One region of the Latilactobacillus sp. genome, then DNA from elsewhere that is predicted to be linked to it. Evidence: predicted binding sites of a transcription regulator. Region 1 holds the regulator's gene; each other region holds the start of a gene.
The links. The regulator LexA, encoded in region 1, represses DNA repair genes until DNA is damaged. The targets are predictions, from matches to a motif close to CNAACANNTGTTNG.
Positions count from the first base shown of each region.

Region 2: recA (recombinase RecA) is a predicted target of LexA. The motif match lies at 4,194-4,207, and genes of this name have one in related genera.
Region 3: NDN60_RS01515 (FtsK/SpoIIIE family DNA translocase) is a predicted target of LexA. The motif match lies at 3,226-3,239, and genes of this name have one in related genera.

Region 1 covers NZ_JAMQEX010000015.1:24,408-29,750, reverse strand. The annotation lists gene NDN60_RS07885 (ABC transporter ATP-binding protein) at 1-1,562, opposite strand, end outside; gene NDN60_RS07880 (YneF family protein) at 1,704-1,934, opposite strand; gene NDN60_RS07875 (DUF896 domain-containing protein) at 2,015-2,257, opposite strand; gene lexA (transcriptional repressor LexA) at 2,392-3,006, shown strand; gene NDN60_RS07865 (adenine phosphoribosyltransferase) at 3,140-3,658, opposite strand; gene recJ (single-stranded-DNA-specific exonuclease RecJ) at 3,682-5,343, opposite strand, start outside.
Region 2 covers NZ_JAMQEX010000002.1:18,440-23,782, reverse strand. The annotation lists gene NDN60_RS01555 (glycosyltransferase family 4 protein) at 1-942, opposite strand, end outside; gene rny (ribonuclease Y) at 1,095-2,660, opposite strand; gene recA (recombinase RecA) at 3,047-4,114, opposite strand; gene pgsA (CDP-diacylglycerol--glycerol-3-phosphate 3-phosphatidyltransferase) at 4,298-4,882, opposite strand; gene NDN60_RS01535 (helix-turn-helix domain-containing protein) at 4,908-5,343, opposite strand, start outside.
Region 3 covers NZ_JAMQEX010000002.1:9,850-15,192, reverse strand. The annotation lists gene yfmF (EF-P 5-aminopentanol modification-associated protein YfmF) at 1-619, opposite strand, end outside; gene NDN60_RS01515 (FtsK/SpoIIIE family DNA translocase) at 817-3,186, opposite strand; gene NDN60_RS01510 (DUF1149 family protein) at 3,325-3,732, opposite strand; gene trmL (tRNA (uridine(34)/cytosine(34)/5-carboxymethylaminomethyluridine(34)-2'-O)-methyltransferase TrmL) at 3,744-4,253, opposite strand; gene NDN60_RS01500 (methyltransferase domain-containing protein) at 4,506-5,342, opposite strand.

The sequences.
Region 1 (5,343 bases):
GCCCGCAACGTCTTAAGGTTCATTAGAATTGCTTCTTCAGTCTTTGCATCAACCGCGGACAATGAGTCATCTAAAATTAAAATTTCAGGATCAGTCATTATTGCCCGGGAAATAGCAATTCGCTGTTTCTGGCCACCCGATAATGAAACACCACGTTCACCAACAACTGTGTCGTAACCCTGTGCAAACGTTAAAATATCTTCATGAACCGCACCAGAACTAGCCGCTGCTTCAACGGCCTCTTGTTCCTTTTCAAAATCCGCGAACCGAATATTATCGCGAACATCCGTTGAAAACAAAAAGTTGTCCTGTGGTATATAACCAATACTATCGAGTAATGCATCTAATGTGTAATCCCGAATATCGTTCTGGTTAATCTTAATTTGGCCCTGATATTGATCATATTCTCGTAACAGCAACTTGATCAAAGTACTTTTACCAGAACCAACCTTCCCGACAATTCCCAGTGTCTTTCCTTGTGGCAGTTGGAAATGCACATTCGTTAAAGTTGGTGTTTGTTCTTCAGGATAGGCAAATTGTTGAATGGCATAGTCGATATCACCAGTTGCCAACGTTTGAATGGCATCTGGCTTTTCAATAATCGTGCTGGTTTCTTTTAATAATGATTCAACCCGATCATAACTGGCATTGCCACGTTCAAGCACATTGAATAAACGACCAATCGCAAACATTGGCCAAACTAAAGCTGCGATATAACTGATAAAAGCAATCAATTGGCCAATTGTAATACTGTGGTTCATGACCAACGTTCCACCATAAATAATTGTAACGAGGTACGTTAGCCCGATAATTAAACTAATCGCTGGATCAAATAAACCATCGATAAAGTTGACGCGCTTGTTAATCGCAATTGTCTTCGTCACAATTTGGTCGAAATCATCGATATCCGCTTCTTCTTGACCAAACGTTTTTAAAACTTTGATCCCAGAAACACTCTCTTGCGTCTTATCATTTAATTTCGAAAAGGCTGCTTGTGATTCTCTAAAAGCGGTATGCAAATGCGCCCCTAAGCGTCCTGAAGCCACTGCTAATAATGGCATCGGAATCAAGGCCATTAATGTGAGCCGCCAATCGACAAAAATAATCATCGCGACGATCGTTGTCCCACCTGTAATAATCGAATCCGCAAACGTTAAAATACCGGCGCCTGCCACTTGTTGAATCGCGGTTAAATCATTGGTAGCATGGGCCATCAAATCGCCAGTGCGGTGCTTCTGGAAGAAAGTTGTGTCCATCTTCATAAAATGCCAGAACAAACGACTCCGCAATGTCCGTTCTAACTTGGCTGCGCCACCCCAGATACGAGTCCGCCAACCATAGCGAAAGAGATATTGTAAAATCGTGGCTGCTAATAAGACCCCAATCCACATTAATAAGACCGATGCCTTCAACTTTCGGGCAGCCATTAAATCAATTAACGTCCCAATCACTTTTGGTGGCACGATTTGCACAATTGCAACTAGGACTAAAAAAACAACCCCTAATATATAGCGGCGATATTCTTGTTTAAAATACCAGCCTAATTTCTTAAATATACCCATAAAATATCTCCGTCTTCAAAATTAGATAATCCTCATTATAGCAATCTTAGTTCAGTGGGACAATTATTTCTCTTCCAATAAAAAGAGGGTTCCATACAAAAATAAGTTTTTGTACGAAACGCCTCTTTAATTAAGTCATGTTTATTTTTTGCTACGTTTTTGTTGTGCTTTCATTGAGCTCATCATCTGGTTTAATTTCTTTTCAGATGGTTTTTGCCCCATTTGCATCATCATAGCTTTCAACATATCTTCATTAACTGGTGGATTTTCTTCGAAATATTTCTTCATGTAAGCACGTGCGCCGAAAAAGCCAGCAACTGCACCTAATAATGCCCCAATGACAAAAATTAATACGCCTATTCCAATATTCATATCTTATGCACCCCTTCCTCATTCAGTTCACTTAAATATTCTACACATTATTGCACTAAAAAGAAAGCGGAATTCCTAGATTAATCGTCACGTAAACCCTTTTCACGTTGGATGTCCTTCACTTTTTCAGGTGTGACTTCCTTACCTTCTTTATCATAAACTTGTAGCATCTCAACTTGTGAACGGAAACTAGAACGGAAATCCTTCAAATAAGCGTCCCGTAGTTCTTGACGTTCCATTGTTTCTTCGGGTGTTAACCCTTCTGCTTTTGCTTTATGTGCTAATTCGTTGATACGATCGAGTCGTTTTTGATCCATTGCCATCATCGGCCTCCAACTTTAAACTTTTATCCTATTTTGGACTAAAATGCTCAAAATGTCAAAAAATACGAACACTTGTTTGAAATTCACCTATAAATATGCTACTATATGCTTAATAGAACGAATGAGGTGCGCTTATGACTAAAACTGAATCCAAACAATTAGAGGTCTTACGTTTTATTCACGAACGTGTTCAAGACAAAGGTTACCCACCAACGGTCCGCGAGATTTGCGAAGCCGTTAATTTATCGTCCACTTCTACTGTCCATGGCCATTTAGCCCGACTTGAGAAGAAGGGCTTATTACAAAAGGATCCCACTAAGCCACGGGCGATCGAGTTAACGCCCGCTGGCCTAACGGCAATTGGGGCGACACCCCAGAAAATACCAGTATTAGGGGTGGTTACTGCCGGTGTGCCTATCTTAGCAGTTGAAGAAGCAACTGATTACTTCCCGCTTCCACCTAGTTTGCAAACCGAACAAGATTTGTTCATGCTAACAATTCGTGGTGAAAGTATGATTAATGCCGGTATCTTAGATGGCGACGAAGTTATCATTCGCAAGCAATCAACCGCCGATAATGGCGATATTGTCATTGCGATGACTGCCGAAGATGAAGCAACCTGCAAACGGTTCTTCAAAGAAGCAGATCACTATCGTCTCCAACCAGAAAACGATACGTTTGAACCAATCATTTTAAATGAAGTCAGCATTCTAGGGAAGGTCGTTGGCCTTTACCGAGATCGCATGTAATAAAAAAGAAGTTCGCTTAGGCGAACTTCTTTTTTTGTCTGTTTCTCTTTAACGTGCTTTCATCAACTACTTTCTGCACTTTGCTATATCAGTCAAATGTTCAAAAGCAACCTGTTGATGGCGCACTTCTTTATTAGTATTCCATTAATTTAAAAATATCATAGTCCTTAATCTTTTCGCGGCCGTTTAAGTCCTTCAATTCGATGAAGAAGGCTGTCCCAACAACGATGCCACCTAGTTCTTCAACCATTTTGATTGTTGCGGCAATTGTGCCACCGGTTGCTAATAAGTCATCTGTTACTAAGACTTTTTGGCCTGGTTTAACCGCGTCTTTATGCATATATAATGTTGATTTACCATATTCTAAACCATAGCTAGCTGAAACTGTTTCGCGTGGCAACTTGCCCTTCTTACGAGCAGGTGCAAACCCGACACCTAATTTGTAAGCAACCGGGCAGCCAACGATAAAGCCCCGGGCTTCAGGGCCAACGACCATTTCAACACCTTTATTCTTGGCGTATTCAACAATTTTATCCGTTGCTGCTGCGTATGCTTCACCATCGGACATCAAAGGTGAGATATCACGAAAAGTAACGCCAGCTTCCGGAAAATCCGGAACACTTGCGACATAATCTTTAAAGTTGATTGACATATATAATTCGCTCCTTAACTCTTTTAGCGATTTGCTACTGCTGGGAGAGTTGCTAGCCAGTCTTTCACCTCGGTAAAGGTTGAATAAACAAGCTGTTTTTCCATTTCAATTTTAGCTAATCGTTTTTGATAACTTGGTGCACTTTCCAGTGCATGCTTTTCAGGTTGTAACTCGGCCGTAATCAGACCACGTTCTATTCTAACAAATCCGAGGTCAAAAAACACCTGCAACATAAAAATCATTAACGGTAATTGTAATTTTAAATACGTTGCTAATTCTGCTAACCGCGCTTTTTCAATGTTTGGGTGCTTGCGTAAGTAGACTAAGAAGGTCGCAAACTGTTGTTTTGTCGGCATTCCTTCTAAGTAAGCAGAGTGTTTGGCATAAAAAATCAAGCTTAATTTAGCGGCCTGTTGTTGTTGATAAAATTGTTCAAAAGCAGTTAAATCAGCTGGTTCATCAACTACAATTAGCTCTTGGCTAGTAGCAACTTGTTCATCGGTAGCTAACAGCGCCTGACTCCCTGCCGGTAAATAAGACTGCAGTTGCTCGCGCATTTTATCATTGAAAAAGACGTAGTCGCCTGTTGATTGGAATAATTGCTTCGTCAGACGATTGCTACGTTGATCAAGTACGACTTGCCCACTTGTAGCAAGGTCTTTTACCATTAATTGCAACGTCGTCTGGCCACGCCAAGTATTCTCACTCAAACTCCCGACTAATTTCACATCTTCAGCGGCTGTTAAATCGGGCATCAAAGCCCCTTTATTGAAAGCTAAAACCGCTAATTGTTGTTGTTGATCAACCGCCATCATCTTCAAATGCTTCTGATCAGCACCGATTTGTTTGACATCGGCTAACTGGGGTGCACTAAGTTCAATTAACGGTTCTGGGTTATCACTGCCAAAAGGTGCCAGTTGTTGCAATGCTTGATATAAATCAGGCGTAATATCAGCTAACGTCAGCGCCAAATCAACTGGTAATGGTTGGCGTCCTGTTAAATCTAACTGATTAACTTGCGCATACTCGTTCATTGCAGTTTGAATCAGCGCTAATTGATCAACCTTAGCAGTCAAGCCAACTGCCATGTGATGGCCACCAAAATGAACCAATAATTCACGGTGGGCATCTAACGCTTTAAATAAATGGAAAGCTGTCACACTACGGCCAGAGCCTTTAGCTAAACCAGTTTCCGGGTCAATCGTCAAGACTAAGGTTGGTTTACCGGTCTGTTCAACAACATGACTAGCCACAATCCCTAGAACCCCTTCATGCCAACCTTCGTGGGCAATAACTAAGGTGGCACTCGCTTGGTTTTCCGGTGTTTCAGCAATTGTCATTGCCATTTCCGTAATTTCCTTTACCAGACCTTGGCGTTTTTTATTTTGTTGTTCAATAAATTGGGCCTGTTCGACTGCTTCTTCGTCATCAAGCGTCGTCAACAATTGCACACCAAGGGTCGCATCACGTAAACGACCAATTGCGTTTAAACGGGGACCAATCCCAAACCCAATGTTAGTAGCATCTAGTGTCGCTTGTTCTAAGCCAGCTGATTGACACAATGCGACCAAACCTGGTCGATCGGTATTTTGTAATTGTTGTAAGCCTAAGCTAACCAACGTCCGATTTTCATCGACTAAGGGGACGATATCACAAACCGTCCCGATTGCAGCTAAATCTAATTT
Region 2 (5,343 bases), on a different contig from region 1:
TGTTGACAACGGGTATAATAGCGAAATCAGTGAGAAAACTAATGCCAAACCGTAGATAACCAGTACCGTTTGCCGGTGTGACAAGCCTAATTGCATTAAGCGATGGTGTAAATGGTGTTTGTCCGCTTGTGAAATTGGCTTACGATTTAAAATTCGTCGTAACATTGCATAAACCGTATCTGTAATTGGCACCCCTAAAATAATAACTGGAATCAATAACGTAATAAAGGTGACATTTTTCAAACCCTTCAAGGATAGGACCGCAATCATGAAACCTATAAACAAGGCCCCCGTATCCCCTAAGAAAATCTTGGCGGGATGGAAATTATGCGGCAAGAAGCCGATTAGCGCAGCGACTAAACAGAAAATCATAATGGAAACACTGACATTAGTAATGGCTAAGAAGAAGTAGGCAATCACACCCATCGTGAATAAGGCAATGATTGAGACCCCGGTCGCTAAACCGTCTAAGCCATCAATTAAGTTTACTGCGTTGGTTATTGCTAAGATCCAGAAAATCGTAATTGGAAAACTTAACCAACCTAATTTAAAGGTTCCCACCAACGGAATGGTTAAGATATTCATCCGTACACCCGCTAGGAAGTAAATCACTAACCCAGCGATTAAAATTCCCAACATTTTTTCTTTAGGACTTAATTCTTTGATATCATCAATCATCCCGGTGATGATGATAATACATTCTGCTAAAAAGATACTAAATAGTTCATGCGTCGGAAACTGTCCGCGCAATAGAATAAAAGTGCCTACATTAAAGGCAATAAAAATCGCCAGACCACCCATTGAGGGCATCGCTTTCTTGTTCACTCGGCGAGCGTTGGGTTTATCAACCGCGCCTAAGACAAAAGCTAAGCGTCTAACGAGCGGTGTAATTGCGGCCGAAACGAGCATGGTCGCAAACAACCCAACGATGATTCTAAACATGGGCATCATTTGATTCGCCTACTTTCTCTAACATTCACTTTATTATACAAATCCCAGCCCATAAACACAACCAGGACTTAATTTCTTAATGAAATCCAAAAAAAGGGGGTGACAAATTTAATTGTCCCCCCAAAAAATATATCAACTGATAACTACTTAGCGTATTCGACTGTTCTGGTTTCTCGGATAACGGTCACCTTAATATGACCAGGATATTCAAGTTGATCTTCAATTTGATTCTTAACATCACGCGCTAAGACGGTTGCTTGATCATCTGTGACTTGTTCTGGTTTAACAATCACGCGGACTTCTCGGCCGGCTTGGATTGCAAAACTATGATCAACACCTTTGAAACTATTCGTAATACTTTCAAGTTTCTCAAGCCGGTGAATATAGTTTTCAAGTGATTCAGAACGCGCTCCTGGACGAGCAGCTGAAATTGCATCAGACGCAGCCACTAAGACTGAAATAATTGACGTTGCTTCAATATCACCATGATGCGAACCAATTGCGTTAATCACCGTTGCCGGTTCCTTGTAACGCGTTGCAAGTTCAACACCAATTTCAACGTGGGAGCCATCAACTTCATGATCCAGTGCTTTACCGATATCATGTAATAACCCAGCACGTTTGGCAAGTGTCACATCTTCACCTAATTCAGCAGCCAAAATCCCTGTTAATTTAGCAACTTCAATTGAGTGATTCAAGACATTTTGACCATAACTTGTTCTAAAGTGTAGCCGTCCTAAAACTTTGATTAAATCTGGATGCATGGTATGAATCCCAACATCAAAAATGGCTTGTTCACCAATTTGACGAATTTGTTCATCCATTTCTTTACGTGACTTATCGACCATCTCTTCAATACGAGCTGGATGAATCCGGCCATCTTGAATTAACTTCTCTAAAGTCATCCGGGCAATTTCACGTCTAATTGGATCAAACCCACTTAAAACTACTGCTTCTGGTGTATCATCGATAATTAAATCAATCCCAGTTAATGTTTCAAGTGTTCGAATGTTCCGACCTTCACGGCCAATAATCCGGCCCTTCATATCGTCATTAGGCAGTGTTACAACCGTCACAGTTGTTTCAGCTACCATATCTGCTGCACTACGTTGAATTGCTTCAGCAACTAATGTTTTAGCTGTCCGATCCGCATGCTCTTTAGCAGACTCTTCACTTTCTTTAATTAAAACAGCCCGTTCATGATCCAAGTTCTGTTTCGTTTCATCCAAAATGATCTTTTGCGCTTCATCATGTGAAAGCTCAGCAATCTCTTGTAACTTCGTTCGTTGTTGTTCAACCAACGCTTCGACTTCTGCTTGCTTTTTCGTTAATTGTTGCGCTTGCTCAGCTAAAAGATTTTCATGTTCCTCTAATGCCCGCTCTTTTTTGTCAAGCGTTGCATCTTTACGATCCATGGTTTCTTCACGCTGTATCAATCGATTCTCTTGTTTTTGAACTTCACCACGTCGATCCTTCAATTCATTTTCAATTTCAGAGCGATATTGATGATTTTCGTCCTTTGCTTCCAAAAGAATTTCTTTTTTTCGCGTTGCCGCTTCTTTTTCGGCTAACTCAATTATTCCTTTAGCAGTCTTATTTGCACCATCAATTTCACGTTCGTGAGCCTTCTTTTGCAAAAGCGTTCCAACAGCTAAACCAACGATTAACATGATGACTGCGGTAAGGATTAATAGCAAATCTAAGTTCATTTTTTCACCTCCGCATCATCAAAAATTTTAAATTGCAAGCACGTTGCAAATTTTTAAAGATGTAATTATGTTTAATTTTTCAACACATAGTTATTTTATAGTTTACTAAACCGCCTGTCAACTTAAAGTGTCAGCATTGCAACCGTTTACCGGACTGATTGCCACTCGTTTATTCGGTTAATCCAGCGCTTATTGTGTTAGGCCCTTAGACATTGTCAAACCGCCTTCGGTCCAATTGCGAATATGACTTAACTTATTAGTAATCCCATTCGGTAGTAGACGCTATAAGTCTTAATTTACCAATCCTTAACCTTAATCATTCGGTTATACCTAAAACAAGAGCCAGTACAAAACTAAGTTTTGGCCTGGCTCTTGTTGGTCATGCTTTATTCTTCTGTTGAATCATCTGGCAAAATATTTATTTGTTCATCCTCATTTGTGGGAAGACCTTCTTCTGGTACATCTGAAATACCATAAGCTGCTCTAACCTTCAAACGAACTTCATCTTCGACATCTTCATGATCAGCCAAATAGTTTTTAGCATTTTCACGCCCTTGACCAATTCGTTCTGAGCCATAAGAGTACCAAGAACCACTCTTATTGATAATGTCTTTTTCAACCGCCATATCAACCAATTCACCGGTCCTGGAAATCCCTTGACCGTACATGATATCAACTTCAGCGACCTTAAATGGTGGTGCTACCTTATTCTTAACAACTTTAATGCGGGCGCGGTTCCCAATCATGTCGGTCCCATTCTTGATGGTTTCAGCACGCCGGACTTCAAGCCGAACAGTTGAATAGAATTTCAAAGCACGCCCACCTGGTGTGACTTCGGGATTACCAAACATCACGCCGACTTTTTCACGGATTTGGTTAATGAATAACGCAATCGTCTTCGTCTTATTAATTGTTCCTGATAATTTACGTAAGGCTTGTGACATCAAACGGGCTTGTAAGCCAACGTGGGCGTCACCCATTTCACCTTCGATTTCAGCACGTGGTACCAAAGCAGCAACTGAATCGACTACTAAAATATCAACGGCCCCACTTGATACCAAGGCATCAGCGATTTCTAAGCCTTGTTCCCCAGTATCAGGTTGTGACAAGAGTAAGTCATCGATATTAACACCAAGTGCTGTTGCGTACTTAGGATCCATCGCATTTTCAGCATCGATATAAGCAGCCGTGCCACCTTGCTTTTGCACTTCGGCAACAGCGTGTAATGCAACAGTTGTTTTACCTGAACTTTCAGGGCCGTAAATTTCAACGATCCGGCCACGAGGATAGCCACCTACTCCGAGCGCTTCGTCCAATGCCAATGAGCCAGATGAAACTGTTGAGACTTGTGTATCAACCTTTTCACCCATGCGCATAATTGAACCTTTACCAAAATTCTTTTCAATCTTCTTTAGGGCAGCATCAAGTGCTGCTTGTCTTTCATCTTTAGCCAATTAAGTGACCCTCCTTAAAAGAGTACATTTCATTACTCTCTTAGTTTACAGATTTCGTTAAATAAAAGCAAGTTAAAATCGAACAAACGTTCTTAATTTTTGTTCGGTCATTATATAATACGTAATTCGCCGGGATTTTACCAATAAAAAAACTGGCCTGCTTTAGCGGGCCAGTTTTGGTGATTATTTAGAAAATGAATCTTGAAAGATACCCCGGTTTTTAATGAAATATTCGGTCCCTGAGTAAATTGTGAAGAATAGACAAACATATAACATGATATCAGCCATTGGTAAGCCAATATTAGCAAAGAAGACGTTATGCAAGAATAATAAGATGATTGCCAACATCTGAGTTGTGGTTTTAATCTTACCAGGCATGGCAGCGGCCATGACCTCGCCACCTTGGCTCAAGAGCAATCGAAGACCGGTCACTGCTAATTCACGCCAAATAATGATGGCAACTACCCAAGCGGGCGCAGCACCTAATTCAACAAGGAAGATGAAGGCTGTCATTACCAATAACTTGTCCGCTAGTGGATCAGCAAACTTGCCAAAGTTAGTCACCAAATGTTGTGAACGTGCAATTTTCCCATCCAACAAATCCGTCAATGATGCAACAATAAAGATAATTGTGGCGATCAATTCACTGACCGGAATGGCCGTCCCAGCAACAATTACGTCACCAGCCGGTACGTCAAACGCTAATAGGATTGTAAAAATAGGAATTAAAATAATTCTAAACATCGTCAATTTATTTGGTAAATTCATCGGATAGACCTCTCACATCTCTTTATTATTTTGCAAGTGTTGCTGTAAAGTTTACTGTTCGGACCTGAACTGTTTCATTATTAGGATTTAAATTAACAGCTGTGTCGTTAATCTTCATCTTCGTTGCAGGACCGTTCCCCGTTTTAACTGAGAATTGGGTTACGCCAGCTGGTAATTGCGTTGTTTGCTCAGTTCCTGGTGTAACAGAACCTTGCCAAATGGTTGAACCATTAACAATTAACCCCACCCAAGCCGTTGCGTTTTCAGCTGAGAACGTCAACGTATTAGCTTTGTTAGGCAAGTTTTTAATCGTGAAGGCTTGTTGTGAACCACTCATACTTGTCATTGAAGCTGATAACTTAGTTTCTTTTGCCTTTTTGTCAGCTTCTTTTTTAGATTGTTCACTTGCTTTAGACGCTTCTTTGGCCTTACTTTCTTGGGCTTTTTGTTGATTATCGTCT
Region 3 (5,343 bases), on a different contig from region 1:
CTACATTACCCACAACCGTCATTTGAATCCGATCATTTGCAATCATCTGTTGATAATAAGCATATAAATCAGTCGCCGTAATCGTCTTTAAGACGTCAGCATCCCCATAATTAGGGGTTTGTTGCGTTTGGTCCGTAAAGTAAAGTTCCCGTAATTTAAGTGCAGCATAAGTTTGTTTGTCATCAGCAACACTGTCAATGTAGCGTTGCAAGTTTTCTTTTTCCCGATCAAAAGTAACCGCGTTAAAGGCTTGATCAATGACATCTGGTTTTAAAAGTAGTTCGCCAATAAAGGCAATTGCTTGTTGTTGTAAGTCGATTGTATCGCGTAAATATTGAGGGCTGACAATCCGCATTGAAATACTAAAAATCGCTAATTGTCCTTGCCGGTATGCATTCATATTGAAGCCAGCCCCATACATTGCTTGGAGTTGATTGGCAATTGCAACCTGATCACGATAAGCTTGACTACTAGCAGATAAGACACTGGCTAGTAATGACCGTTTTGTCAGGGTTTCTTTAGTCGCTGGTGCCACTAATTGCACAGAAAAGCGAATTGTTTTGAATTGTTGTGTTTGTAAGATATTTAAATAAACGCCATCCATTACTTTTTGATTCATACTTGCTGCTCCTCACTGTTTTAACAGTTAAAATGGCTTGCTTTCAACTTAAGTCTTTTTAAGAATAATGTAACAGACACTATCATACCAAAAAAGTGGGTTAAACTCAAAAGCGCCACCGTTTTAACAACTCTGGTTTTTCTTTGAAAAAACGGTATTAGAATCCTGCTACTGATTCTAATACCGTTTTTTGTTCATTATTCAGTTGGTGGTTGTTCGCTTGGAACCTCTTGCAAAAGGACCTTGCGCGGTTTGCTGCCTTCAGAAGGCCCGATAATCCCGCGACTTTCCATTTCATCAATCAAACGAGCTGCCCGATTATAACCGACTCTAAAGCGGCGTTGGACCATCGAGACACTCGCTGTTTGTTGCTTAATCACTAATTCAACGGCTTCTTGATAATATTCATCTTCGGGATCCGCCGTTTCTTGGTGCTCGTCGGCGGCCGTTGGAATCATCTCTTCATCGTATTCAGCCGTCTTTTGCGCTTTGATAAAGGAAACGATGCTTTCCACATCTTGACTCGAGATAAAAGCACCTTGAACTCGCAGTGGTTTACTCACCCCGATTGGTAGGTACAACATGTCCCCACGACCAAGTAGTTTTTCAGCCCCACTGCCATCCAAGATGGTTCGTGAGTCAATCCCACTAGAAACTGCAAAAGCAATTCGTGACGGAATATTAGCCTTAATCAACCCGGTAATAACATCAACAGATGGTCGTTGTGTCGCAACAATCATGTGAATCCCAGCTGCCCGGGCCATTTGTGCTAACCGGATAATCGCACTTTCAACTTCATTACTAGCAACCATCATCAAATCAGATAATTCATCAACGATCACGACAATATATGGTAAGGCCGCACCTTTGATTTCGCCATCTTCATTATGACCTTGAATATACTGATTATATTCGGTCATGTTCCGCTGACCAGTATCCGCAAAAAGTTGATAGCGTCGTTCCATTTCTTTAACGACTTTATTCAACGCGTTGGCCGCTTTCTTAGCGTTGGTCACCACCGGAATCAAGAGATGGGGAATCCCATTATAGACGTTTAATTCAACCATCTTCGGATCAATCAACATCAACTTAACTTCATGGGGTTGTGCGCTCATCAAAATACTAGTGATAATCCCGTTAATCGCCACTGATTTCCCACTACCGGTTGAACCGGCAATCAAAAGATGCGGCATCTTGACCAAATCTGACATAATTACCTTACCAGAAATATCTTTCCCTAATGGCACTGCCAACGGTTTGCCTGGATGTGGTGGCTCTTGTTCGATCATCTCTCTGAAGGAAACTGTTGAGACAGTTGTATTAGGGACTTCAATCCCGACGTATGGTTTGCCTGGAATCGGTGCTTCAATCCGAATGTCTTTGGCGGCCAGTGCTAACGCTAAATCATCGGCCAAATTAACAATCTTCGACACCTTAACACCAACAGCCGGTTGGATTTCATACTTCGTAACGGCCGGGCCCAAACTAGCACTCTTAACCGTGACATCCACGCCAAACGAATCGAAGGTTTGTTTCAAGACCTGTTGATTTTTTTCAATCGCTTCGTATTCCGCACTCTGATCAGATGGCGGAATCTGCGTCAATAATTCAGGCGTTGGCATTTCATAATCTTCATCAATTGCTACAGCATGCGTTAATTCAGCAACATCTGGCACTTGTTCTGCCGGTGCTTCTTCAGCCGCTGCTGGCGCATTAGTTGTTTGGTGCGTTGCAATTGGTTTTGGTAAATCCTTAGGCCCGTTAATCTTAAAGGTTGCTGGTTCGTTGACCACAACCCCTGTTTTCTCAGGCTCGCCGGTCGGTTCTGGGACCGCCTTTTTAGCGGGTTTGGTTGGTGGTGTTTTTTCATCAACTGCAGACAACGCATTTTGCATCTGTTCTTTAAGCGCGCTGACTTGATCGCGGCCCTTTTCAGTGGCCTTCACCAAACCTGATTTAGTGTAGCGCCCGACTTGAAATATGCCGTGGACAAAGCGTTGACTGCTTTTAACAACCACACTAAAAGGAATGTCCATAAAAATAAAGAGCCCCATAATTGTCACTAACACAGCAATGATATAAGTCCCCATCTGTGCAAATAGAAAATGCGAACCACTATAAATTACAGCCCCAATCAGGCCCCCGCCGACCTCCGTCGTGACTGCCATCTTTTGGAAATCTTCAAATAATAAGCGCCAAGTTGCTGCGATAAAATGGTTATTAATCGCTTGTTGGTGCAAGATGAAAGCCGATAGCCAGATTAAAATACCGATGTAGGCTAAACTAAAACCCGCCGTTTTTTGTTGCCACAATGGTGGTTGTTTGCCATAAATTAAGAGGTAAATACCGAGCATTGCAAATAGGATTGCGCCCAGGACGAATGTATCACCAACGAATAAGCGGAAAACATTCGCAAATAGTGCGCCGATAAAGCCTAATTTCAGCCCAGAGAAAAGACTAATTAAAATAAACAAAAAGCCGACAAAATTAACCGTGTAATCCGGCTGTTGTGTTTTTTTCTTCTTAGTCGTCGTTTTTTTCTGACGCTTCTTCGTTTGAGTTGCCATAAAATCTCCTTACCTTACATATCTAATCCTTATTATACACGAACTTCTGTTCAGGTTAACCCATCTTTTAGGCTTTATTCAAACAAAAAAAGAAGCCTGGGTCAACCGAAGTTCCCCTTAGCTTCTCTTATTTAATCATTATGCTTCTTCTGGTGTTTCATGCGCTGTAAATTGAAGTTGAATCCCTTCGTTTAAAGCAACCGCTGTTACTTGATATGTCAAGGTTTCAATGTATTCGATTAATGGGCGTGATAATTTCATCATTTCTTTTTGTTCGATTTCATCTGGTGTGCCAAAGAAATCTAACAACTGAACAACCCGTGAAATTTGACCAGAAACGGCAAAGCCACTTCCTTGCGGAATAACTTGGAATGGTGTAACGATTTGATAGATGTTACCGGCTTTTAAATCAGCTTCTTGTAAATATTCATCGTCAGCATCAATTTTCACTAAGCTGACTTGGATATTTTGTTGTGGTTCGGCGTCCGGTGACACACGGTCAAAATGAAAAGCATCAACGCTAATGGGATCTTTTTTAGTTTGCATTAGAAACACTCCTATTTTAATTTATCGTGATCGTACAAATGACTCTTTTCTAATCCTGGAAAATCTTGTTGCCGTAATGCTTCAAAAATGACCAATGCTGCACAGTTGGATAAATTCAAAGCCCGAATGTGATCTGATATTGGAATGCGGAGACACTGATCTTCATTTTCACGCATAAACGTTTCTGGAAGGCCGGTTGTTTCCTTACCAAACATAAAGTAATGATCGACGCTTGTATCCGTCACATCTTGATCAGAATAAGCTTGCTTGGCAAACTTCGTGATCAAATAGAGATGTTTACGATCTGGAACCGTTTCTAAAAAGGCGTCCAAGTTCTTGTGGTAATTAATCTTCACTTGGTCCCAATAATCTAGACCCGCCCGTTTTAAATGTTTGTCGTCAGTTTCAAAGCCCAATGGTTCGATTAAATCTAAAACAGTATCCGTCCCGGCACATGTCCGAGCAATGTTACCAGTATTAGCTGGAATAAGTGGTTCGTATAAAACAATATGATTAGTCACAATCTAACTTCCTTCAATAAAGATTCAGCAGCTTAATTATACACGATTTAATGGTAAAGCTCTACTGGTGCTTTACATATAAAAAAACGTAGTCCCTCGGTTATTCACGGCGAGAAACTACGTTAGTGTCATTTCATCACTAGCTTTTATCAAAAAGAATTCTGATAAAAGTTAGGGAAAAAATTCCTTGTGGTTATTATAACGCCCTTATTTCTGATTTGCAATCAGATTTTTTAAAATTACTTTAATTTCTCATTGTTTTCCCACCAAAACCGTGACATCCAATGATATCTCTGGTAACGCGTCCAACGTAATCGCTTGTAGTTGTTCCTCTGTAGCCGTCCAGGTTAGCGGTGTCATCTCAACTAAATCTGCCAAGGTTGCGGGCGTTAAAGTCAATTTTTGTTGGACTTGAATTTCTTGGTACCCAGGGAAATGCTGCTCAAACAAAGCCAACACTGGACCATGATCGTAGCTTTCCTTTTCTTGACCCTGATATAATAATTCTCGTAGCTCGTGTAAGTAACCAGCATTAGGAATCACCTTAATCAACTGCCCGTCAGGTTTGAGCACTCGCTTGAATTCTTGGTATTGCGATGGCGAAAAGATATTCAAGACCGTATCCAAACTCTGATCAGCAAACGGCATCCGCGCTAAATCAGCGACACAAAACCAACCTTCTTGATTGTAATCACTGGCCAGTTGGATCGCTGGTTTAGAAATATCAAACCCGATGTATTGGACTGGCACTTGTTGCGCGAGCTGGTAAACCGGTGTCCCTTCCCCACAACCGACATCGAGAATCCGACTATTAGCCGTCAATTGCTTAGCAATTTCATCTAGGAACGGTTTAAAGAAACCAGCTTGTAAAAAGGCCCGGCGATGACTTAACATTTCTTTTGTATATTCAGACTTCATTTGTTTAGGTAAAAAATACAATGTCCCATTTTTAGCCAGGTCAAAACTATGCCCGACTTCACAGACCAATTGATGATCACTAATAGTAGCAAATGCCTCTTGGCAAATTGGACACTGCAAGGCACTTAAGTTGGCTTGCAAGAATTGTTGCGCTAAATCAATTTTTTTCAAT